Regions from separate parts of the Exiguobacterium sp. UBA3968 genome, predicted to be linked through region 1. Evidence: a T-box and tRNA genes for the amino acid it is inferred to sense, from the RefSeq annotation. Region 1 holds a T-box; the other regions hold tRNA genes.
The links. The T-box of region 1 lies ahead of B3S86_RS09495 (valine--tRNA ligase). A T-box ahead of a tRNA ligase gene usually reads a tRNA of that ligase, here a tRNA-Val.
Positions count from the first base shown of each region.

Region 1 (7,971 bases):
TATCTGGTGTAACGTTGCTTAACTGCGCAAGCATCGCCGACCGGTCTTTGTCACGCAAAATCGAACAGAGCAACGTCACAGGTTTTGATTCTTCCTTTAACCGTTCAACGAGTGCCGTGATGCCTTCCGGATTATGCGCACCATCGAGAATGATTCGTGGTTTGCGTGAGATGGTTTCAAATCGACCTGGATGTTTCGCTTCTCGTAGCCCTTTTCGGATCGCCGCTTTCGACCATCCGAGACGTCGCGCACAAATGACGGCGTTCGCCGCATTATGAACTTGATGATGGCCTTCAAGACCTAAGCGGGTCTCTGGAATCCCATCGTACGTTGCCCAAGTCCCCGTCTCTTTTAATCGATAACGGATGATGGCTTCCTGACTCCATTTCAACGTTGCATTTCGGTCGCCGCAATATGCCATCAACGGCACCGTCAGTTCTTCTTGCAGTTTCCCGGCGATGACCGGTGTCCCTTGTTTGATGATGCCGAACTTCTGTAAGGCGATCTCTTGGAGCGTATCTCCGAGAATCGCTTGATGATCGTGACCGATTGATGTGATGATTGCTGCGACCGGCTTTTTAAAGACGTTCGTTGAGTCATACAGTCCACCGAGACCGACCTCATAGATGACGAAATCCGGACGAATCTGATCAAAATAATAGAAAGCAAGTCCTGTTAATGCCTCGAACTCAGTGACCGTACCGAGTGCCGGATCGATGCGCTGGATGGCAGCTTGAACGGCGATGGCAGCTGCGACAAGATCGTCTTCTGCAATCGGTACCCCGTTCAACATAATTCGTTCCTCGAACTGAATGATATACGGTGACGTGAACGTCCCGATTCGTAATCCTTCCGCAATCCCCATCTCACGTAAGAACGCAACCGTCGATCCTTTTCCGTTCGTGCCAGCGACATGAATCGTCGGAATCGCGTCCGGGTCAATCTGTAATCCCAGTAACATCGCCTGCATCCGTTCAAGACCCGGTTTGACACCGAATGCTAGTAAGCTCGATAACCAATCCAATACATCTTCTCGCGTCCTCATGCTGTTCGCTCCTTTAAAAAAAGTGGCTCAAGGAGACTTGAGCCACTGCTGTAATTAGTGTGAGAGTTCGTTAATTCGTGCTTCGACAGCTTGACGTTTTTCCGTATAATCAAGTGCCTTCGCTTTTTCTTCATCAATGACGTGTGCCGGTGCTTTGCCGACGAAGCCAGGGTTGTTGAGTTTTTTCTCGACCCGTTCGACTTCTTTCGTATACTTGACGAGTTCTTTATTCAAGCGCGCGATTTCTTCCTCGATGTTAATCAAGTCTGCGAGCGGGATGAACAATTCTGCTCCCGTTACGATCGCACTCATCGCTTTTTCTGGCGCTGGCATTTGCTCTTCAATCCGGAGTTCAGACGCGTTCGTGAACTTTTGCAAGTACGAGCTGTTTGATGACAAGTCGTCTTGAACACGTGCGTCATTCGTCGAGATGAATAGTTGGATCTGTTTCGACATCGGTGCGTTCACTTCCGCGCGGATGTTACGAACCGAACGGATGACGTTCTGAACCGCTTCAAATGCTGGAACAGCTTCCGGGAAGTCGAGTGACGCTTCGCGTGTCGGCCATGCGGCACGTGTGATCGTCTCACCTTCATGCGGTAAGTGTTGCCAGATTTCTTCCGTGATGAACGGCATGAATGGATGCATCAAGCGCATGATCCGGTCGAGTGTATAGGCAAGAACCGAACGCGTCGTTTGTTTCGCTGTTTCGTCTTCTCCGTTGAGCGGCAACTTCGCCATCTCGATATACCAGTTACAGAAGTCTTCCCAGATGAAGTGATAGAGAATACGTCCTGCTTCACCAAACTCATATTTATCCGATAGACGTGTCACGTCATCAATCGTTGTCTGTAAACGTGTCAGGATCCACTTATCTGCGAGTGATTTTTCGCCTGTCAAATCAATCTGATCAAACGTTAAATCGTCCATGTTCATCAAGGCAAAACGGCTTGCGTTCCATAGTTTGTTCGAGAAGTTCCACGTTGCTTCAATCTTTTCCCAGTAGAAGCGGAGGTCGTTCCCTGGTGTTGATCCTGTCGTTAAGAACCAACGAAGAGAATCGGCACCATACTTCTCGATGACATCCATCGGGTCGATTCCGTTACCGAGTGATTTTGACATCTTGCGTCCTTCCGAATCACGAATCAATCCGTGGATCAAGACGTCTTGGAATGGACGTTGTCCTGTGAATTCGTACGATTGGAAGATCATCCGTGAGACCCAGAAAGCGATGATGTCATAACCCGTAACGAGTGTCGATGTCGGGAAGTATTTTTGATAATCCGCTGCGTCCGTGTTCGGCCACCCCATCGTTGAGAACGGCCAGAGCGCTGAAGAGAACCACGTATCAAGGACATCGTTGTCTTGCTCCCAGTTCTCGATATCGGCTGGTGCTTCCTTGCCAACGTAGACTTCGCCTGTTTCTTTATGGTACCAAGCCGGAATCCGGTGTCCCCACCAGAGTTGACGGCTGACACACCAGTCACGGATGTTTTCCATCCAGCGTACGTACGTGTTTTCAAAGCGTTGTGGAACGAAGTTGACCTTGTCTGGTCCTTGTTGCTCCTCGAGTGCTTTTTGCGCGAGTGGCTCCATTTTGACGAACCATTGAAGTGAAAGATACGGCTCGACGATTGCATCTGAGCGTTCCGAGTGACCGACAGAGTGCAAGTGTGGTTCGATTTTGATCAAAACACCTTCTGCTTTTAAATCTTCAACGATTTGTTTCCGGCATTCGAAACGATCCATGCCTTCGTATTTCCCTGCGTTCTCATTCATCGTTCCATCTTCATTCATGACGAGGACACGTGGTAACTCGTGACGGTTACCGACTTCAAAGTCGTTCGGGTCGTGGGCTGGTGTGATCTTAACGACACCTGTACCAAACTCCATATCGACATAGTCATCGGCAACAATCGGAATCTCGCGACCAACGATTGGTAACGTGATCGTTTTTCCGACGAGGTGAGCGTAACGCTCATCCTTCGGGTTCACGGCAATCGCTGTATCACCAAGCATCGTCTCAGGACGTGTCGTCGCTAGTTCAACATGACCTGAACCGTCCGTCAGTGGATAGCTGAGGTGGTAAAACGCCCCTTCGATATCCTTGTAGATGACTTCGATATCCGAGATCGCTGTTTTCGTCGCTGGGTCCCAGTTAACGATGTATTCGCCACGATAGATCAAGCCTTTTTCGTAAAGTTTAACGAAGACTTCTTGAACTGCTTCCGACAACCCTTCGTCGAGCGTGAAGCGTTCACGCGAGTAATCGAGTCCAAGACCGAGTTTTGCCCATTGTGCACGGATCGTTGACGCATACTCTTCTTTCCATGCCCAAGATTGCTCGAGGAATTTCTCACGACCCATTTCAAGACGTGATTTCCCTTCTGCCCGCAGTTTTTGTTCGACTTTTGCTTGCGTCGCAATACCAGCATGGTCCATTCCCGGTAGATACAGGACGTCGAACCCTTGCATCCGTTTCATCCGCGTCAGCATGTCTTGTAATGTTGTGTCCCAAGCGTGACCAAGGTGTAATTTACCTGTGACGTTCGGTGGTGGAATGACGATCGTGTACGGCTCTTTCTCCGGATCTTGATCAGCTTTAAAGTACTCTCCCTTTAACCAAAAGTCGTGCCATTTTTCTTCCGTTGCCTGCGGATCATATTTCGTTGGCATTGATAATTCCTGCATCCTGATCGCTCCCTTTTTGTCCATAATAAAAACGGCTTCTCTCGTCCTATGCTAAGGACGAAAGAAAGCCGTTGCTTTTTTCCGCGGTACCACCTTAGTTCATCCAACATCGGATGCCCTCGAGCCACGTAACGTGTGGAGGACGGATATCGCTCGTAAGACTCACGATACCAGCTCGTGGGGTGACCTTCCTCCTGTTCGTCCGTCACATCTTTCAGCCAAGGATGTGTTCTCTACGCCGGTACGAATACAGGATTACTCTTCCCGTCATCGCTGTTGCCATTTTCTTCTTTATTCATTTTAGCCGAGAGTTCAAGCAATCGTCAAGACTGCTTAACGATCGAACTCAACTTGGAGTTCCTTGAACGTCAATTCGACGGCTTCAATCGTCTGTTCGATGTCTTCGTCCGTATGGGCAATCGAGAGGAAGAGACCTTCGAATTGTGATGGTGGTAAGAAGACACCACGCGCCGCCATCTTTTGATAATACGAACGGAACATCTCAAGGTTCGATGTTTTCGCTTTTTCGAAGTTCGTGACACGTTCATCCGTGAAGAAGACACCAAACATCGCACCCGCACGGTTCGTCGTCAGTGGAATGTTATATTTCGCCGCAGCATTCAGGTAGCCTTCAGACAGACGGCTCGCTTTCCGGTCGAACTCTTCATAGTGCTCGGGTTTCAATTGCGTCAGTGTCGCTAGACCCGCTGCCATCGCAAGTGGGTTCCCAGATAACGTACCTGCTTGATAAATTGGACCTTGTGGTGCGATCTGTTCCATGATGTCACGACGTCCGCCATAAGCACCGACTGGCATTCCGCCGCCGATGACTTTACCAAGACACGTGATATCCGGCGTGACACCGAAGTGTCCTTGCGCACAGTGGAATCCGACACGGAAACCGGTCATGACTTCGTCAAAAATCAATAACGCACCGTTTTCTGATGTGATTTCCCGTAAGCCTTCAAGGAATCCTGGTTCTGGTGGCACGAAGCCCATGTTCCCAGCAGCCGGTTCGACGATGACACCAGCAATATCGTCGCCGTGTTTTTCAAACGCGATCCGGACAGCATCCAAATCGTTGTAAGGAACCGTCAGTGTCATGCTCGCAATTTGCGCTGGAACGCCTGGTGAATCCGGTAGTCCAAGTGTCGCGACACCTGAACCTGCTTTAATCAAGAGTGAGTCCCCATGACCGTGGTAACAGCCTTCGAACTTCAAGATTTTTGTCCGACCTGTATAGCCGCGTGCGAGACGAAGGGCAGCCATCGTCGCTTCTGTACCCGAATTGACCATCCGGACGACTTCGACCGACGGTACACGACTGATGACGACTTCCGCCATCGCTGATTCGATTTCTGTTGGTGTCCCGTAACTCCAGCCACGCGTCGCTTGTTCTTGAATCGCTGATGTGACGATTGGATCGGCATGACCGAGAATCATCGGTCCCCATGACAGGACGTAATCGATATACTCTTTTCCGTCGATATCATAGAGCTTTGATCCTTTCGCATGATCTGCGAAAATTGGTGTCATCCCAACTGATTTATAAGCACGGACTGGGCTGTTGACACCACCCGGCATGAGCGGGAGTGCCCGCTCGAACGCTTCTTTTGATTTTGAGTTCTGGTTAATTAAGCTCATTTCGACCCCTCCAGGTAACGACAAATGTCTTTTGCGAAATAGGTGATAATTAAATCAGCTCCTGCTCGTTTAAAGCCAAGCATCGTCTCAAGGACGATTCGTTCTTCGTCGATCCAGCCGTTCAGGGCTGCAGCTTTGACCATCGCATACTCACCCGATACGTTATACGCAACGATTGGTAGATCAATCCGCTCGCGCACATCACGAATGATGTCCATGAACGCAAGCGCAGGTTTGACGATCATGAAGTCAGCTCCTTGATCTACGTCCGCTGTTGCTTCTCGGAACGCTTCGCGACGGTTTGCTGGGTCCATTTGGTAGCCTTTCCGGTCGCCTTCTCCTGGTGCCGAGTTTGCCGCGTCACGGAATGGACCGTAATAAGCAGATGCATATTTAACGCCATAGCTCATGACCGGAATATGGCTGAAGCCGTTCTCGTCCAACCCTTGACGAATCGCTGCGACGAATCCGTCCATCATTGATGATGGAGCGATGACATCGGCACCCGCCTGAGCTTGTGAGATGGCTGTTTTGACGTGAAGCGGTAATGACGCATCATTATCGACCGTTCCGTCCGCGACGATTCCACAGTGACCTGTCGACGTATATTCACATAAGCATGTGTCGGCAATGACCGTTAGCTGCGGAGCAACTTTTTTGACGAGACGTGTTGCCTCTTGAACGATCCCGTGATCGTGAAACGCACCTGATCCTTGCTCGTCTTTTAAGTGGTCGTGCGGGACACCGAATAAGATGACAGATTCGATTCCGAGTGCGACGACTTCTTCAATCTCAGCCGTCAGATGATCGAGTGATAAGTTGAAAACGCCAGGCATCGAGCTGACTTCGCGTTTGATATCTTCGCCTTCAGCAACGAAAATCGGATAAATCAAATCCGATTTATGCAACTGGTTCTCGCGGACGAGTGACCGGAGTGATGCGGTATGACGTAAACGACGGTGACGTGCGTATTCTAATGTGTTCATGCTGATTCCTCCTCAATGATACGATCAATCATGCCGTCCACCGTGAATTCACGGGCGACATGAATCGGTTGAAGTCCGGCTGCTTTTGCTGCTTGCTCCGTGATCGTCCCGATGACGATGAAGGTCGTCTTCAGGTCTAGCGGAGCAATCGCTTCGACAGCGGAAGGACTCTGCAGTCCAATATAGGTGGCATTTCTGATAAGAGCTTCAGGTAGTCGACGGGTGACGGTTTCATAGGTGATGATATCCTCAATCGTATATCGATTCAGTTTTCGTAACTGATCGACCGGTGCTTGCCGCGATCGGTTCCCTCGCGCAAAAACGATATGATCGCCGTCAGACAAGTATGGTCCCAGTTCTGCGACGAGTGCGTCTCCTGTAAAGGTTGACGGACAAAAGTCGGCTGTTCGACCATACTTCGCAAGTGCATCTGCTGTCTTTCGTCCAACGACCGCGATACGCGTTTCTGCTAATTCAGGCAATGCATCAGCAACCCGGTGGACGCCATTCGGACTCGTCACGATGAGCCAATCAATTCCCTTCGGCAACGTAAACGAAACAGGTCGCGTTTCAATGACCGGATAATGCACTGACTCGATTGCGATGTCACGCAGTCGCGCCATCTGCTCGTTCGTCGGTGGTCGACTTCCCGTGAACAATACCTGCTTACAAGTCATCCGGAAGTGTTGCGAGAATCTCACGACCGCCCGAAGCAAGCAGACGTTCGGCAACGTCTTGACCGAGATGCATCGGGTCAAGACCTGATTCGCGCTCGATTAGAATTTGCTCCCCATCGACGGATCCGATGAATCCGACAAGTGTCGTCGACATGTCTTCGTTAATCGTCGCGAATCCACCAACAGGAACGTGACAGCTACCTTCGATGGCTGCTAGGAAAGCGCGTTCTGCGTATGCCACTTTTTCTGTCATCTGATCATGGATCAGGTGCAGGAGATCACGTACTTCTTGATCATGTTCGCGACATTCGATACCGAGGATTCCTTGACCGACAGCTGGAATCATGTCTTCTGTTGAAAGATATTCCGATACGACATCTTCAGACCAACCCATCCGTTTTAAACCAGCTGCTGCAAGCAGAATCCCGTCAAACGGACCATTTTTTAATTTATCAAGTCGTGTATCGATGTTCCCGCGAATCGATTCGATTTTTAAATCAGGGCGGAGTTTTAGCAATTGTGATCCACGACGTAAGCTGCTCGTGCCGACAACCGCACCTTCTGGCAAGGAAGCAAGACCTTCTCCTGTTTTCGTGATCAAGGCATCACGCGCATCGACACGTGCCGGTGTGGCACCGATGATGAGACCATCCGGTAGTTCAGACGGTAAATCCTTCATGCTGTGAACAGCAAAATCGATTTCTTCGTCAATCATCTGCTGTTCGATCTCTTTTACGAATAACCCTTTACCACCGACTTTTGAGAGCGTCACATCCAAAATGCGGTCTCCTTTTGTGATGATGTTCTTGATTTCGAACTCATACGGCGCGCCGGCTTGTTTCAACTGGTCAATGACCCATTTCGTCTGTGTCATCGCTAGCTTCGAGCTTCGCGATCCAACAATGATTTTTCGCATGCTAAAATCCCC
Region 1 is NZ_DGCW01000005.1:1,479,954-1,487,924, forward strand. It holds gene B3S86_RS09490 (bifunctional folylpolyglutamate synthase/dihydrofolate synthase) at 1-1,045, opposite strand, end outside; gene B3S86_RS09495 (valine--tRNA ligase) at 1,100-3,736, opposite strand; T-box leader at 3,787-4,016, opposite strand; gene hemL (glutamate-1-semialdehyde 2,1-aminomutase) at 4,070-5,380, opposite strand; gene hemB (porphobilinogen synthase) at 5,377-6,366, opposite strand; gene B3S86_RS09510 (uroporphyrinogen-III synthase) at 6,363-7,067, opposite strand; gene hemC (hydroxymethylbilane synthase) at 7,033-7,959, opposite strand.

Region 2 (7,971 bases), on a different contig from region 1:
TGGCGCATTACAAGGTGTCGCAGCGGCCACAGCAATCGTTTATGTGCTGGATGCTGATGTCGCGAGTGTCCCTGCGCTCTATGGATTCGCTGCCTTGACAGGTATGACGTTCATTACCATTCTGTTCACGCTCGCGATGCTACTCGGTCGCGTCGGACAGTTCCTTGCCTTCTTACTACTCCTTCTTCAAATCGGTGGTAGTGGTGGAACGTTCCCTGTCGAAATGACGCCAGGGTTCTTCCAAGCGATTCACGCTTTCTTACCGATGACATATTCGGTCGGTGGATTCCGCGAAGCGCTTGGACTCGGTGTGACGGATGCCCTCGTATCCAATAGTCAAGTCCTTGCGATCATATTAGTCGTCGCATTAATCATCAGCTTCGTTGGAGGGCTCGGAGCCAAACGGATTCTACTCTCAACGAAAGCGAGACGAAAACAACATGACACAGTCTGATAAAGAAACTTTGATACTCGACTCAGCAATGGCTTGCTTTTCAGAACTCGGTTATAAGGGAACGACGATCGAGCGTGTCGCCCGACGCGCTCATGTCGGAAAACCAACCGTCTATCAATTGTTCGAAAGTAAACTCAATCTGTTTGAATCACTCGTAACACGTGTGTTGCAAGAGATGAAAGAAGAAGCAGAACGCGCTTACGTCGAACAGGCGACCGTAGAAGAAAATAAACAAGCAATGATCGACGCCATCGTCTATCATCAGCAACAACACTTATTCATTCTTCAAATCATCGAAGAAACACGCAACTTAAAATTACAAGAGATGCAGGAATTACGGATGCGGATTGAACGACATGTCGTCGAATATATCAAGACATTACTTGAGACTCGTCTTGGTCAAGACGATCGCGACATACCGGTCGATGTCACGGCCTTCCTGATCTTTCGAACGTATATCGCGTTGATCGCCGAATGGCCATCGATTGCGCGTCCACTTGAACTCGATACGATTCGACGTGCCATGTTGCGCGTTCTGTGAATAAAAAACCGCTGATCAATGGATTGGGCTAACCTAAAATTTTGAGACAATATAAAACACCTTCGGAGTGGTACACTTTTAAAAAGTACTAACATCGGAGATGTTTTTGCATGGGCAAAAACGTATATTCAAGTGAAGTGAAATGGGCAGTAGTAAAAGATAAGCTGAATGGTAAGTTAACGACGAAAGAGATTATGGAGAAGTACGGAATCAAAAATGAATCTCAAATTAAAACATGGATGAGATGGTATCGCGCTAACGAACATTATCGATTTGATCAGCCGATTGGAAAACAATATACCTATGGACATGGTCCAGATTCTGCAAGTGAGGATGATAAGAGAGAACGACAAATGTCTCATCTGAAGATGGAAAACGAAATTGAAGATGGAAAACGAAATCTTAAAAAAGTACATGGAGATCGAAAGAGAGTTGAGAAAGAAGTAGTCATAAAAATTGTAGAGTTTCTTCGGGGAAGTATACAATCACCGCTATTCTTAGCGTTTTGAATGTACCGAGAGCAAACTATTACCGTTGGATTAAAGAATCTGTGAAAGCACCCTCGGTGCTCGAAAAAGCATCATTGGACTAAGTAAGCAGACGAAGTATCGGAACGGACATCGAAAAATAAAGGCATTATTACAGCAAATTTATCAGTTGAAAGCCAATCGGAATACCGTACAGAAAATCATGCAAAAACACCATCTCCAATGCCGGATCAAGCTGAAACGAAGATGGAAGTCTCAAGGTGAGCGCATCGTAACGGCACCGGATCTCATCAAGCGCGACTTCACAGCAAGTAAACCGAATCAGAAGTGGGTGACGGATATCACCTATATCCAATACGGCAGCACGACGAAATATCTTTCAACTATCATGGACTTATTCAATAACGAAATCATCGCCTACAAGTTATACGAGCATCAACAAATGCCTCTTGTGATCGATACGTTGAAGATAGCGCTTGAGAACCGAAACTATCCCGAAGGGGTCATCCTTCATTCGGACCAAGGCAGTGTCTATACGTCATATGCCTTTCAAGAATTCGTTAAGAGCAATCACCTAATAAGTAGCATGTCTCGTAGAGGAAACTGTTGGGACAACGCAGTTATTGAATCGTTCCATTCTAACTTTAAAGTCCAAGGAGTTCCAGTACGCCAAATTTAACTCGCTAAGAGACTATGAGGTCTCTGAACGCGTTATTAATTACTTAAACTACTATAACGAAGAACGAATCCAAGAAAAATTAGGCTACCTGACACCGAAAAGATACGGTGTACTGGCAGCCTAATCAAGGTGTTTTATATGTGTCTCATAGTGCTAGGTCAGTCTAGGATCGGCGGTTTTTTATTATCCAATTCTTTTTCTAAATCACGTGCCGTTTGGCTAGATAAGACTGTTTTTTCATCCTTCAGCGTTCCAAATAACCAATCTCCTACCGGATTGGATACACCGAACCAATAATGTTCATTTTTGAAGTGATGTAACAGATGCGTCTTTTTCATCCATTTCCCAAAGCGTGTTCTCGGCTTTAGCGGAACATGCGCCACATAATGCTTCCACTCGTAAACAAGTAACATGACGATCAATCCACTTGCAGCTGCAGCTGTCAATACGACAGACTGCGTCAGAAGATATGTCACCACCGCAAAAAATCCGAGATTCGGCAAGGAATACCATACTGGTAAAAATAACAGATGCAGTTCATTCGGATGCGCATGATGATCGTAATGGAGTCGTTTCAACAACTTTCGTCCGAACACGTTCTTCGGTGGTGATAGATGAAACAAAAAGCGATGGGTGAAATATTCACTAAAACTAAAGACGATCAATCCGATGCAAAAGAATAGCAACATGGACCAACTGAATGGTTGCGCGATGATATACCCACTTATTGCAATTAGTAATACAAGCATGATTAAAATATCTGGAAACAGAAAAAAACGGCGATACACATTTGACATGAATGTCCTCTCCTTTTCCTTCATTACAACGTTTAGTCGTACGTTCATCGATTCGTCACGTTTTTTCCTGCAAGACATATAGTCATCTTTGCTCCTTCCCTTATACTAAAAAAGGAATGGAGTGATGATCGTTTTGAGTTTATCGACCGGAATCATCTTTGTGTTACTCGCTTATACGCTTATGTCGCTTTACGACATGTGGCAGGTTTACCGGACAACGAGCAAGCTCTGGATATTTGTTTTATTTCTTGCAACACTGATCAGTATTGTTCTTGCCTTTTTCGTGGCCCCTGTCCTTGCACTATTCTTCTACTGGTCACGTCACTCGTTGAAACGAAATATCGGCATCCTATTACTGATTATCGTCTGTCTCGTCTCAATCATGACGAAACTGTCTGCTTGATCGACTTCCTTCATGAACTATTCATGAAGGTTTTTTTCATGATCTATTACCGAAGAAGAGACGACGCATCAATTCACGTTCCGGCATTTCTGTTGCATTGAGTACATTTAGAAATGGTCGATCATCATATGGAATCGTCAGAATCTCCGAACGTATTTGTCCTTTTTCTAAAGTGAGGATTGCTACTGGGGCAAGAGCTGTTTCCTGACACCCGACCGCTCCAGGGTTGATGTACAGCGTTTGATCCGTCTCAACTTGTTGTGCTGGATGGTGGTGACCAAAGCCAATGATTCGCGCCTCATTTCCGGAAAAAAGGACGGGTAAGTTTTCTTTCGTTCCATCCACTGCTGGCTTTAAGGGCTCCTCACCGATTTTCTTAGTCTGATCGGCATAGGCATAATGTGTCAGATACATCATTTGTTCCTGATGGGTGACATTCAATACACGCGGTAAACGCTCCAAATAACTCTGATTCTCCTGCGTCAATGAATCTGCAATCCATTGGTGATGCTCTTTCGCATGTTGGTAACTAGCGGGATAGACATCCCCATGAATCAAAGCAAGGACGCATTCATCATGGTTTCCTGAAATCGTCTGAATATCAGATCGCTGCCTTAACAAATTGATGACCTCATTATGTTCAGGTCCGATACCGACGAGATCACCGAGGCAATATATAGCATCGATGTCTGAAGACTGATCGAGATAGGACAACACGGCACGCAATGCTGAAGCATTCCCGTGAATATCTGTAAAAATCACTACTTTCATGTAAACGCCTCCATTGTTAGTACATTAGGATTTCCCGATGATAGCGTGAATTCCTATTAGATTTAGAGAAAAAATAAATTGTCAGAAAATATTGATTATTGATCAGAAGCATGTTAGGCTTAGAAAAATTCACAGAGAGGGGCACGATTGAATGATTCCGACGCAACAGCCATTTAACCAAGCCGGACGACTGATTATTCTATGCATGAGGGACTGAAAACTTTTCCGATGATGAAACGGAAATGATTTTTGGGCCCTCCTTTCGATGCATCGAATGAGGCGCCCGCACAGAATGAGTGGCGCCTATCCCAAAAATGGATAGGCTTTTTTCATGGCAAAAAATAGAGATAGATAGAGAGAGGATGACAACGTTGAAAGAATATGCGATGGATCGAATGGTAAAAGTATCAGCTGGAATGGCGAATGCCGTTCTTGTAACACTCGGTGTCGGACTCCTGATTGAGACGCTCGGCAATTTTTTACATATCCAAATGCTACTGACGATTGGCGGCGTCGCAAAAGTACTGCTTGCTCCTGCACTCGGTGCCGGTATCGCCTTTCAGCTCGGAGGAAACACACTTGTCCTGTTCAGCGCGATGATCGCAGCGACGATTGGTGGTGCTGCGCTTCAATCGACTGCTTCTGGACTCGTTCTTGCCCCCGGTCAGCCAATCAGTGCATTACTCGCAGCTGCGGTCGCTGTATATGTCGGAAAACGCATGACTGGAAAAACGAAATTTGACATGATGGTCATCCCGATGAGTGCTGTGCTTGCCGGTGGTATCACTGGTATCGGTGCTGCTGCCGTAACGACACCACTCCTTACAAAATTCAGCGCTATGATCACCGCTTCAGTCGAATCGTCTCCTATTGCTACATCTCTTGTCATTGCACTCATCTTTAGTGTCTTATTGATGTCTCCCGCTTCGTCCGCTGCACTCGCTATCGCTTTGCAGCTTGATCCTGTAGCAAGTGCCGCTGCACTCATTGGCTGTTCCGCTCAATTCGTTGGCTTCACATTGATGGCATATCGTCAGACGGATCCCGGTGGTTTGATTGCTTCTTTCTTTGTCACACCTAAAGTACAATTCCCGAATATCGTTAAAAATCCACGTCTTGTCGTTGCACCGTTTCTCGCAGCGATGATTTCAGCTCCTGTAGCGACGCTTCTTCTCTCTTTGAAAGTACCATATGAACTCGCTGGACTCGGTTTAAATTCGATGATTGCGCCACTCAATATCTTCGTCAACCAAGGTCCTCAGGCGTTCCTTATCTTCTTCTTGACTGGTGTCGTTTTACCTGGCGTCTTGACACTCGTCTTCTATCGATTGACGACTGTCGCAGGCTGGACGAAGCGTGGCGATCTTCATCTCGAAATCCAATAAAATAATATCTCTACCTTCCAACTATTCCTGATTGATTTCGGGAATAGTTTTTTTAATGCAAAAAAAAATCGTTCCTTCGAAAAGGAACGATTTCGGTATGATTCTGACTGGGCTCGAACCAGCGACCTCTACCCTGTCAAGGTAGCGCTCTCCCAGCTGAGCTACAGAATCATGCTGTGTTGTTACTGGGTATATTTTTATTATAGCAGCATATCGAAAGGTGTAAAGCCTTTTTAACAAAAAAAATTATCTTTTTTCAAAAAGATCTTTTTGAATAAAACAGTTTTAAAGTTGCGGGTTCTATGAGTGTCCTCTACTATGTAAATAAGCACATATAAACGAAAGGAGTGTTCATATGAACTTTTTAACCCGATTCAGTTTAAAGAATTCGGTGGCTGTTTTCATCATCGCCATTCTTTTAGTTTTAGGAGGCGTCTATTCTTTCTCGAAATTAAAAGTCGATCAGTTCCCAGAAATCGAATTTCCTCAAATCTCTGTTGAAGCAGTATATCCTGGTGCTTCGCCCGACGATGTCGATAAACAAGTCGTCTCGAAGCTTGAAACTGCTTTGAAAGGAATCGAAGGAGCTACTAAGCTGACAAGCTCTTCTTATGAAAGCATCGGTATCTTAAACATCGAATTCCCGTTCGATACTGATATGGATAAAGTCGAACAACAGATTGATGCTGCAATCCAAGATGCGAATCTACCAGAGGAAGCAACAACGAAATTAAATCGTCTGTCCTTTGGATCGTTCCCAATCTATAATATCTCTTTCTTTAGTAAGGATGGTAAAGACATCGAAAAAATCCTCAAGGACGATATCGAACCTGAACTTAATAAGATTCCAGGAATCAATAGCGTTTCCGTTGGTGGCTACAAAGATGATCTCGTTCAAATCACCGTCGATAATCAGAAAGCAACAGAAGCAGGACTCTCGCTCTCAAGTATCAAGGAACAAATCAACGGAAAGTATGTCTCGTTCCCATCTGGTCAGCTATCAGAAAACGATTCAAAAATACCGATTCGCGTTGAGGAAAAACTAGAAAATCTAGATAAACTAAAAAATCTACAATTGACACCCGTTGCAGGTGCGACTAGTTCAGCTAGTAGCGATCAAACAGGTGGTTCATCTGCTGGCGGTCCACCACAAGGTGCAACACAAGGACCACTAAGTACAACAGGTGGAGCAGCTACAGATCAGGCGTCTGAACCTGCAGAACCGATTCGTCTAGAAGATATTGCAAAAATCGAAGCAGTCTCGCAACAAAGCGAAAAAACACGTTACGATTTAAAAGATTCCTTATCGATGGCAATCACGAAAAAACAAGATGCCAATACGGTCGAAATCGCAGATGAAGTCACGAAGATCCTTAATAAATATGACGATCAAGTCGACTATACGATTGGGATCGATTCAGCGAAGGATATCGAGGAATCCGTCGCGACACTCGTCAAAGAAGGATTACTTGGTGCCCTCTTTGCCTCTCTCGCTGTACTCTTGTTCTTACGAAATATTCGCGCAACGATTATTGCCATCGTCTCGATTCCTTTATCGTTACTCATTGCTGCTATCTTCTTGAACTGGCAAGATATTTCTCTGAACATCATGACACTTGGCGGGATGGCCGTTGCGGTCGGTCGTGTCGTTGATGATAGTATCGTCGTTATCGAGAACATCTTCCGGCGTGTTCGAAAATCCGAATCCGGTATGACGGATGAGATCATCGAACAATCGACAAAAGAGATTTTAAAAGCAATCACGTCATCGACGCTAACGACCGTCGTCGTCTTCCTGCCAATCGGATTCGTCGGTGGAATCACTGGTAAGTTCTTCTTACCGTTTGCTTTGACAATTATTTTCTCATTACTTGCTTCACTACTCGTTGCGATCACGATCGTACCGATTCTTGCGAAATTTGCCTTTAAGAAGGTTCCAGCAGAAGAAAAAGAAGGTGCTCTTCAACGGTGGTATGGCAAGCTGATTGAAAAGTCACTCTCGCATAAGGCGACGATCTTAATTGTATCGTTCATTCTTCTCGGCGGTTCTCTAGCGATCGTTCCACGTCTCGGCTTTACGTTCATTCCGAACGAAGCCTCAAAGACACTAACGGCATCGCTTGAACTTCCGGCTGCCACATCGCTCGAGAAAACGAGCGACGTCTCATTTGAGATGGAAAAGATGTTTGATAAAGAACAAGCAATCGCTGACGTCACGACGTCTGTCGGAGCACGAGACTTTACGACAGGCTTACGTCTCGATAATAAAGCAAGTTATTTCTTGAACCTGAAGGACGGCGCGAACGTTGAGCAAACGATCAAATCACTTGAGACACAGATGGAGGACATCGCTCAAGAGGAAAACGTCAATGTCAAAATCAGCGTAGCTGAATTATCAACAGGTGGTCCTCCGTCGAACAACAACGTCGATGTCGACCTGTTCTCGAACGATC
Region 2 is NZ_DGCW01000008.1:133,342-141,312, forward strand. It holds gene B3S86_RS14600 (YhgE/Pip domain-containing protein) at 1-454, shown strand, start outside; gene B3S86_RS14605 (TetR/AcrR family transcriptional regulator) at 441-995, shown strand; partial or broken gene B3S86_RS14610 (IS3 family transposase) at 1,106-2,286, shown strand; gene B3S86_RS14615 (sterol desaturase family protein) at 2,321-2,959, opposite strand; gene B3S86_RS14620 (hypothetical protein) at 3,084-3,362, shown strand; gene B3S86_RS14625 (metallophosphoesterase family protein) at 3,399-4,133, opposite strand; gene B3S86_RS14630 (PTS transporter subunit IIC) at 4,496-5,518, shown strand; tRNA gene B3S86_RS14635 (tRNA-Val) at 5,617-5,689, opposite strand; gene B3S86_RS14640 (efflux RND transporter permease subunit) at 5,874-7,971, shown strand, end outside.
Region 2: it encodes a tRNA-Val, which carries the amino acid that the T-box ahead of B3S86_RS09495 (valine--tRNA ligase) is inferred to sense. The anticodon was not compared.

Region 3 (7,971 bases), on a different contig from region 1:
CGGAACGTTCACTCGAACTCGGTACGTACTTCATGGAAAAATTAAAACAAATTAACAACCCGATGATCAAAGAAGTACGTGGTCGTGGATTGTTCATTGGTGTTGAACTAACAGAAGCAGCTCGACCATATTGCGAAGCGTTGAAAGAGAAAGGCTTACTCTGTAAAGAAACACACGAGACAGTCATTCGCTTTGCACCACCGCTTGTCATCACAAAAGAAGAGTTGGATTGGGCGTTCGAACGGATTGAACAAGTGTTAGGCGTTTCCGTCGCCCAGTAAATGAATACATTCAAATCGAATAACAGTGAACAAGATGTTCACTGTTATTTTTATTTGGATGAGTGTCGGTATGGATACAGGAAATGTTTGAAATTCAGTCATACGGGAACATACAACTATTGCAAAAAAAACTTTTTAAATGGGGGTAATGGTTATGTCAAATGACAGTGGTCTCAATAAAAAAGCAGATGGTCTTGTTGATAAAGTAGCGGGTAAAGCAAAAGAAGCACTCGGTAAAGCAACAGGAGATAAATCGACAGAGCGCGAAGGTAAAAAAGATCAATTAAAAGGTGACGCCAAGAAAACCGTAGGAAACGTTCAACAAAATTTTGAAGATACAACTCGTCGTTAAGACCGTGGGAATTAAATAGAAAAACCGGACTGGAGGATTACTCTAGTCCGGTTTTTAGTGTTTGCTATAATGAATTTTTATACTAATAAAAAAGATAGTGAATAATTTGTATAAAGGTCTAGTCATTTAGATATTTATATGGAATAATTAAAAACGTAAAAGCGTTTACATTGTTCTGTCATTATCGTTTTATTCAGGAAAGGGTGAAAGGGATGTTGCAGTTTCTACAACGAATTGGTAAGGCTTTGATGTTACCAATCGCAGTATTACCAGCTGCCGGAATCGTACTTCGATTAGGTTCGGCGGATATGCTAGATATTCCATTGATGGTAGCAGCAGGAGGGGCAATTTTTGATAACCTTCCATTGATATTTGCCATTGGTGTCGCAATCGGTCTATCGATTGATGCGAGTGGGGCAGCGGGTCTTGCCGGAGCCATCGGGTATCTTGTCTTAAAAAATGGCGTCGACTCGATGAACAAGGATTATTCCAGTGCACAGATTCAAGCAAAATATGATGCGATTGCGGCGATCGTCAATGATTCCTCGACCAAGGTCGATGGCGCGACGCTTGGTTCGATTGCGAACCAGGCGACGCTCGGTTCAACCGTCAATATGGCAGTATTCGGTGGGATCATTGCGGGTATCGTTGCCGGTCTTCTATACAATCGCTTCTACAATATTAAGTTACCGGATTGGTTGGCATTCTTCGGAGGCCGTCGTTTTGTTCCAATCATTACCTCAGCTGTCATGCTCGTACTTGCTTTCATCTTTGGTTATGTTTGGCCGTTCATCGAGCAAGGTATCAACGGTGCCGGTGAATGGATGGTCGGTCTTGGCGCAGGAGGCGCTGCTTTGTTTGGATTCTTTAACCGTCTCCTGATTCCTGTCGGCTTGCACCATGTTTTAAATAATATTTTTTGGTTTGTTTTCGGTTCATACGAAAAAGCAGATGGTACGGTAGCGAACGGGGATATTGCGCGTTTCTTCGCTGGAGATCCAACAGCGGGGATTTATCAAGCTGGCTTCTTCCCGATCATGATGTTTGCCTTGCCAGCTGCAGCCTTTGCCATCGTCATGGCTGCGCGTAAGGAAAATCGAAAAGCCGTTGCTGGAGCGATGATTGGTCTTGGACTGACATCCTTCCTGACAGGAATTACGGAACCAATCGAGTTCTCGTTCATGTTCTTGTCACCTGTTTTATACGTCATCCATGCTGTACTAACGGGTCTATCGATGGCCATCGTTAACTTACTCGGTATTTTACATGGCTTCTCCTTCTCGGCTGGTTTCATTGATTACGCCTTGAACTTCGGGATTGCGAAAAAACCATTGTTGATCATCCCGGTTGGTCTCGCGTTCGCGGTCGTCTACTACTTCCTGTTCTACTTCATGATCACAAAATTCGATCTGAAGACACCAGGTCGTGAAGATGAATCGCTCGTTACAGACACGGGAGTCGTTTTGACGGACTCAGACGATAAATATGAACAACAAGCAGCTCAAATTTTTGCTGGATTGAAAGGAACAGAAAATGTCACGTCGATTGACAACTGTGCGACACGTTTACGTCTTCAAGTCAAGGATCCAAGCATCATTGATGAAGCAGCGATTAAAGCGGCTGGAGCAAAAGGTGTCATGAAGATGGGGGCGACTAGTGTTCAAATCATCATTGGCACAGATGTCGAATTCGTTGCAGATGCGATGAAACGACAGAAGTAAAGAAAACGACCTTTCCTGAGCTCAGGAAAGGTCGTTTTGCTGTACGCTCGCAACAGGTGCTGTTTTGCTCGAGCGATAGATCGGATAAAAGATTCCAATCAAGATGATGACGATCCCAATCCATTGAGAGCTCATCAGATGTTCACCTAAAATTAACACGGAACAGATGACCGCTGTCGGTAGTTCAGCTGCTCCAAGCAAAGAAACGCTTGCTGGGGAGAGGTGAGGCGCGCCCGCAGCAAATAAGAGCGGTGGTAAAATTAACGCGAACAGACCAAGCGGAATCGCGTATAACAGAAGTCCATTTTCGAAGTTCGCAGAGGATAAGAACGTCGTCGGTGGATACATCGTCATGACGAAAGCAAGACCACCTGTCATCATGTAAAAACTCTTCTTGATGACGGGTAAATGATTGGCGATGCGTCCACTAGCGAGTAAGAAAATTGAGAAGCTGACAGCCGCTCCAAGACCGAATAATGTTCCACGGAAGTCAAGTGGACTCGAGTAAGCGGCACTCGCAAGAATGGCTCCGCCAATCAACAGAATCGCAGACAGGAAATGCGCGCGAGATGGTAAACGTCTGAATGCGAGCGCATCGATGATGACACCGATCCAAGTGAATTGGAATAAGAGAATGATTGCAACGGATGCCGATACGGTCTGAAGACTTTGATAGTACAGATAACCAGTTGTACCACTAGAGATACCGATCAACATGAGAAGACCAGCTGTCTTAAGATCGAGACGAAGATTTTTCGTAAATAAGGCAAGACTGAAAATCATCAGCCAACCGAAGAAAAATTGACTTCCAGAAACGGCTGCTGAGTTAAATCCAGCTGCATAAGCGAGTTTGACGATCGTTGAGAGGACACCATAACTGATAGCGCCAATGAGAACGAATAAGGTTGCTTTTGAGCGATGCATGAATAATTTCCCTCCATTTTTAGTAAAAACCACACAAAAAAGGTTGCAACGGGGCCTTGTCCAGGTTTTTTGGACAGGGTTTGGTTGCAACCTGTGTGATTTATTGAGTTGATGTGTCGAGCAAACGATACAGCCGGGTTTTCGTTTGGTTGTACTGAACGGTCAGCGTGTTCCACTTCTTTAATGACGCGGTAGCTTTCCGTGTTAAACGATTTAAATCCGCTGTTGACTCATCAATCTTAACGAAATCCGGTTTTTTAGTCAAGCGTGAAAGCACTCTCTTTTCAGCGTCCATCGCTTGTCGATACGTTTTCGAGAACGTTTGAAACGTCTGCTGGCGTTCCTTGATGATTGCCACTAAGGCAGTTCCTTCCGTTTTTGCTTTACCATCAAGTTTGTTTACAGCATCCTTCAATTCTTCAAGATCAAGTTCAGCGTACGTTTCCTTACGTAACGTTTCTTCTTGTTTCAATAAAGCAAGCCGTTCATCATTTAAGGCTTCTAGTTCCTCCCGTTCATTTTGAGAGCGTTTGATTTCTTCAGCACCTGCATCAAGAACGGCTTGGTACGTATTAACTGAAATTTCGTCCTTACGAGCACGTTGATCAGCTAGCATGAATGCCTTTTCTTCACCTTTGACTTGTTGCTCTAGCTGTTCATGAAGAGAGGCTGGTGAATCGTTGGAGCAGGCAGCGAGTCCGAAGCTCGACAGGAATAGTACTGCTACGAATGATTTTTTCATCTAGATAGTAACTCCTTATAAATTCGAGTATTGCACGAAGTTGTACGGAATATGGAAATCTTCATCATAAATCGCGAACTGATAGCCCTTTTTTTGAAGTCCGGCAACAATGGCCGGAAGGGCCTTGATAGCTTGTGGTTGTTCATGCAAGAGAATGATTTCAAATGGACGCTCTGCTCGCCGAATGACCGTATTAGCCACTTCTTTTGCACTATCTTTGTAATACCAGTCCATTGAATCGATCGACCAGTCCCATACTCGGAAGTCTGCAGCGTGAATGGCAGATGCCATCTTTTTCGTGATGCCTGGATCAGAGCCATAAGGTGGTCGTGTCAAATGTGGTGTTAGCTTCGTCAACTCATGGATTTTCTTCTGAACACTTTGCATCTCTGAGACATACTTTCCTTTTTTGTACAATGTATCGTAATCGTGTGTTTCCCCGTGTAAGCCGATGTAATGTCCGGCTTTCGCAGCAGCTTTAACTTCTTGCGGAAAAGCATCTATTTGTGTTCCGAGATAAAAGAAAGTGGCACGAGTCTGAAGTTGATCCAATGTTCGAAGTAAGTCCGGTGTTAATGCGGATGGACCATCCTCGAATGTTAAATAAGCGACTTTTTTCGTCACACCATTCCATTTTTCCACGCGTGCTTTTTCCATATTGACGACAGGGACTTCAGTAATGGATTTACCTGTCGTAATGGATTGTTGTTCAGGAGTAAATACGTATCGATAAGCGACATATCCCCCAACTCCGAGAAAGACAAGTGTGAGAAGTAAGAAGAACCGAGGGAAAAACTTTCTTTTTTTTGTCCGCGGTCGTGGACCGAGTTCGCTAGCGTGGCTTGAGGTAAATGGATCCATCGTTGTCTGTCGCTCCTTTTGTCAAAAATATCATATACAGATAATGTAACATTCTGACTGTTTCTTTTGTAACAAACAGATGACAAAAAGATGACGAAAAATCGATTTTTCTAAAAAATATCGATTTATTTAGAAGAAGTTTGTAAGAAATAAAAAAACAACCACTGAATAAGTGATTGTTTCATGTGTTATTAGTGTTCTGTTACAGCACACTCATCGCATTCCGTTTGATAGGATTCACATTGTTCATCCATCTCTTTTCCGCAATGGGCACACGTCTTGACGGGAAGCTCACGATAGAATGCAGCAGATGCTTCTTGGTAAAGGGGTTGTTCCATGTGTTTTTTCCTCCTTCAAAATAAACGCAATGGTCTTTTTCTTGTTTTTATTGTATTAGTACAGAAGTTTAATGTCAACTATTGTTTTATAACAGTAAATTCGTTTGAAGTATTGATAGAGGACAATAAAAAAGAGACATGCTACGATATCTAAGTAATCTGATAATAATAAGGGGGATTTACACATGACACAGGCAACACTTGATACAATGCGTGTCTTAACAGAAAGACGTTCCGTTCGTCATTACGACGAAACGTTCAAACTTTCAAAACAGGAAGTGGAAGAACTATTAGAATGGACGACAGCGGCGCCGAGTGCTTGGAATTTGCAACACTGGCATTTCACGGTCTTCCATTCAGAAGAAGCGAAGCAACAGCTTGCACCGATCGCATACAATCAGCCGGCTATCACTTCGGCTTCAGCAGTCATTGCGATCTTAGGTGATGTTCAAGCTAATCGAAACTACAATCCGGTGTACGGTCCGGCAGTAGAAGCAGGTGGCATGACAGAGGATCTGTTTGATTCGATCAAGGCACAGGTAGAAGGCGCTTATCAAAGTGAAGCCTATGGGCGCGACGCGGCTATGTCGAATGCGAGCCTTGCTGCGATGCAATTGATGCTTGCGGCAGAAGCGCGTGGATTATCAACACTCGCAATGGGTGGATTTGATCATCAACGTTTTGCGGAAACGTTCATCACCGAGTCACGGTATGTACCGGTCATGTTGATTGCTATCGGAAAAGCGGTCGAAGATGCGAAAAAGCGTCCGGCACTACGTTTACCGATCGATCAAGTGTCGACCTTCCTGTAAGTCATTCAAAATGGAGGAAGCGGGGTTCAATTCCTCCATTTTAATTTTTTTATTTTTTTTCAGAAAAAGACTTGTCAGCCTTTTAGTTTCTTGATATATTAATACATGTCCTAGCAAGTACATAACGTACTGCAAACATGATTCTGTAGCTCAGCTGGGAGAGCGCTACCTTGACAGGGTAGAGGTCGCTGGTTCGAGCCCAGTCAGAATCATACCGAAAACCCGCTTCTCCTTTATAGGAAAAGCGGGCTTTTTTATTATTTCTTTATCTCATCCTCGGTGACCCATTTATGATTTTTCACCATCTCTCCACCGTCCGTTGGTTCATAGTTCACCATGTAGACAGTCGTTTCCTTTACTTCATCAATCGTCGCTTTAGCTCCATCCATACCTTTCATATGATCTGCCTTGACAGTCGTTTCATCACCAACTTGCAGTGGCTTAGTTGGAACGGGATCGAGTTCTTCCTGAATGACCCATTTATGATTTTTCACCATCTTTCCACCAGTAGTCGGTTTGTAACTGATCGCATAGACGACGGTATCGTAAGCTCCCGCAATCGTTGCTTTAGCTCCGTCCATACCGTCCATATGATCCGTCGTCAACGTGACGTTGCTTCCTTTCGGATAAGTCGGATCACTGGCTTCCTTTAAACCGGATGGTAGCTTTCCGTCGCTCGAATGCATCATATCTCCATGAGACATGTCGTGTGAGTCACTATTACTTCCATCGTTATTGGCGGATCCACATGCACCGAGCCAAAGCGTAGAACTAAGAGCAAGTGCGGTTAATGTCAATGATTTTTTCATATATAATCCTCCTGAAGTCACTAGTCTTCTTTACTATACCCAGCGTATATGCAAATCGTGTGCAGATGAGGTGACAGTTTCGTTTGTCTGCATCGATCGCGATTTTTTTAGCTATACTAAAAGTGGAGAGAAAAAGGAGGAATCGTCATGCGTCGTATTTCATACTCGGTCGGAGGAATCGTTCTTGCGGCATTTTTAATTTGTGGCAGTGTGTTGTTCGGGACATTGTATTATCAGTTGTCTCAAACACGAACGCAGGAAGTAGTGGACGGTTTACTGAACCGAGGAAATACACACCGTGATGTCCTTGTCGATTCCTATGACCAAACGACGATGCGCCATGTCAGCATGATGGAAGCAGATTCATCGTTTACTGTGGTGATCACTGATGCAGATGGAAAACAACTTGAAGCGTCACGACCTTTGTCGAATGAGATGAAGAGCATGTTAGAGCATACGGATTTTGATTACCGTCAACAAGGAAAAATCGTGACGATGCGTGACTTTTTAATGACGGACAGTCCCATTACCATCGACGGGAAACATCGGGGTCATGTCTTCATGTTCGCTTCTAAAGCAATCGTGGATCACGTACTTGATCCGTTGAAACAGCAGTTTTTCCAAGTGGGTCTGCTCGCACTTTTATTAGCAGGTGCGGCAAGCATTTGGACGACCCGGCTCATCTCTCGTCCGCTGGTTCAAATGGAAAAAGCGACGGCACGTCTATTAGATGGGGAAGATGGAGCGTTGCCGATTGATCGACAAGACGAACTGGGACAATTGGCGCGTTCGATTCAGCAATTAAAACAAGATCTCGATTTTTTGAATCGGGAACGATCCGAATTTTTAGCAAGCGTATCTCATGAACTACGAACACCATTGACATATATAAAGGGATACGCGGACATTCTCGAACGTCAAACGTTGACGCCGGATGAGCAACAACGCTACATTACGATCATTCGAGAAGAAAGTCAGCAAATGAATGAATGGATTGAGCAATTATTTTGGTTAGCACGCATTGATGCCAATGCTTTTATGATGGAACGAAAACCTGTCGATGTCGAAGACTTGATTCATCAAGTGATACGATTGATGCGTTTAGACATCGAACAAGAAAATGTTTCGTTC
Region 3 is NZ_DGCW01000008.1:147,307-155,277, reverse strand. It holds gene B3S86_RS14720 (ornithine--oxo-acid transaminase) at 1-281, shown strand, start outside; gene B3S86_RS14715 (CsbD family protein) at 436-633, shown strand; gene nagE (N-acetylglucosamine-specific PTS transporter subunit IIBC) at 846-2,354, shown strand; gene B3S86_RS14705 (EamA family transporter) at 2,376-3,278, opposite strand; gene B3S86_RS14700 (YkyA family protein) at 3,379-4,020, opposite strand; gene B3S86_RS14695 (polysaccharide deacetylase family protein) at 4,036-4,881, opposite strand; gene yhfH (protein YhfH) at 5,073-5,219, opposite strand; gene B3S86_RS14685 (nitroreductase family protein) at 5,405-6,031, shown strand; tRNA gene B3S86_RS14680 (tRNA-Val) at 6,171-6,243, shown strand; gene B3S86_RS14675 (YdhK family protein) at 6,289-6,840, opposite strand; gene B3S86_RS14670 (HAMP domain-containing sensor histidine kinase) at 6,988-7,971, shown strand, end outside.
Region 3: it encodes a tRNA-Val, which carries the amino acid that the T-box ahead of B3S86_RS09495 (valine--tRNA ligase) is inferred to sense. The anticodon was not compared.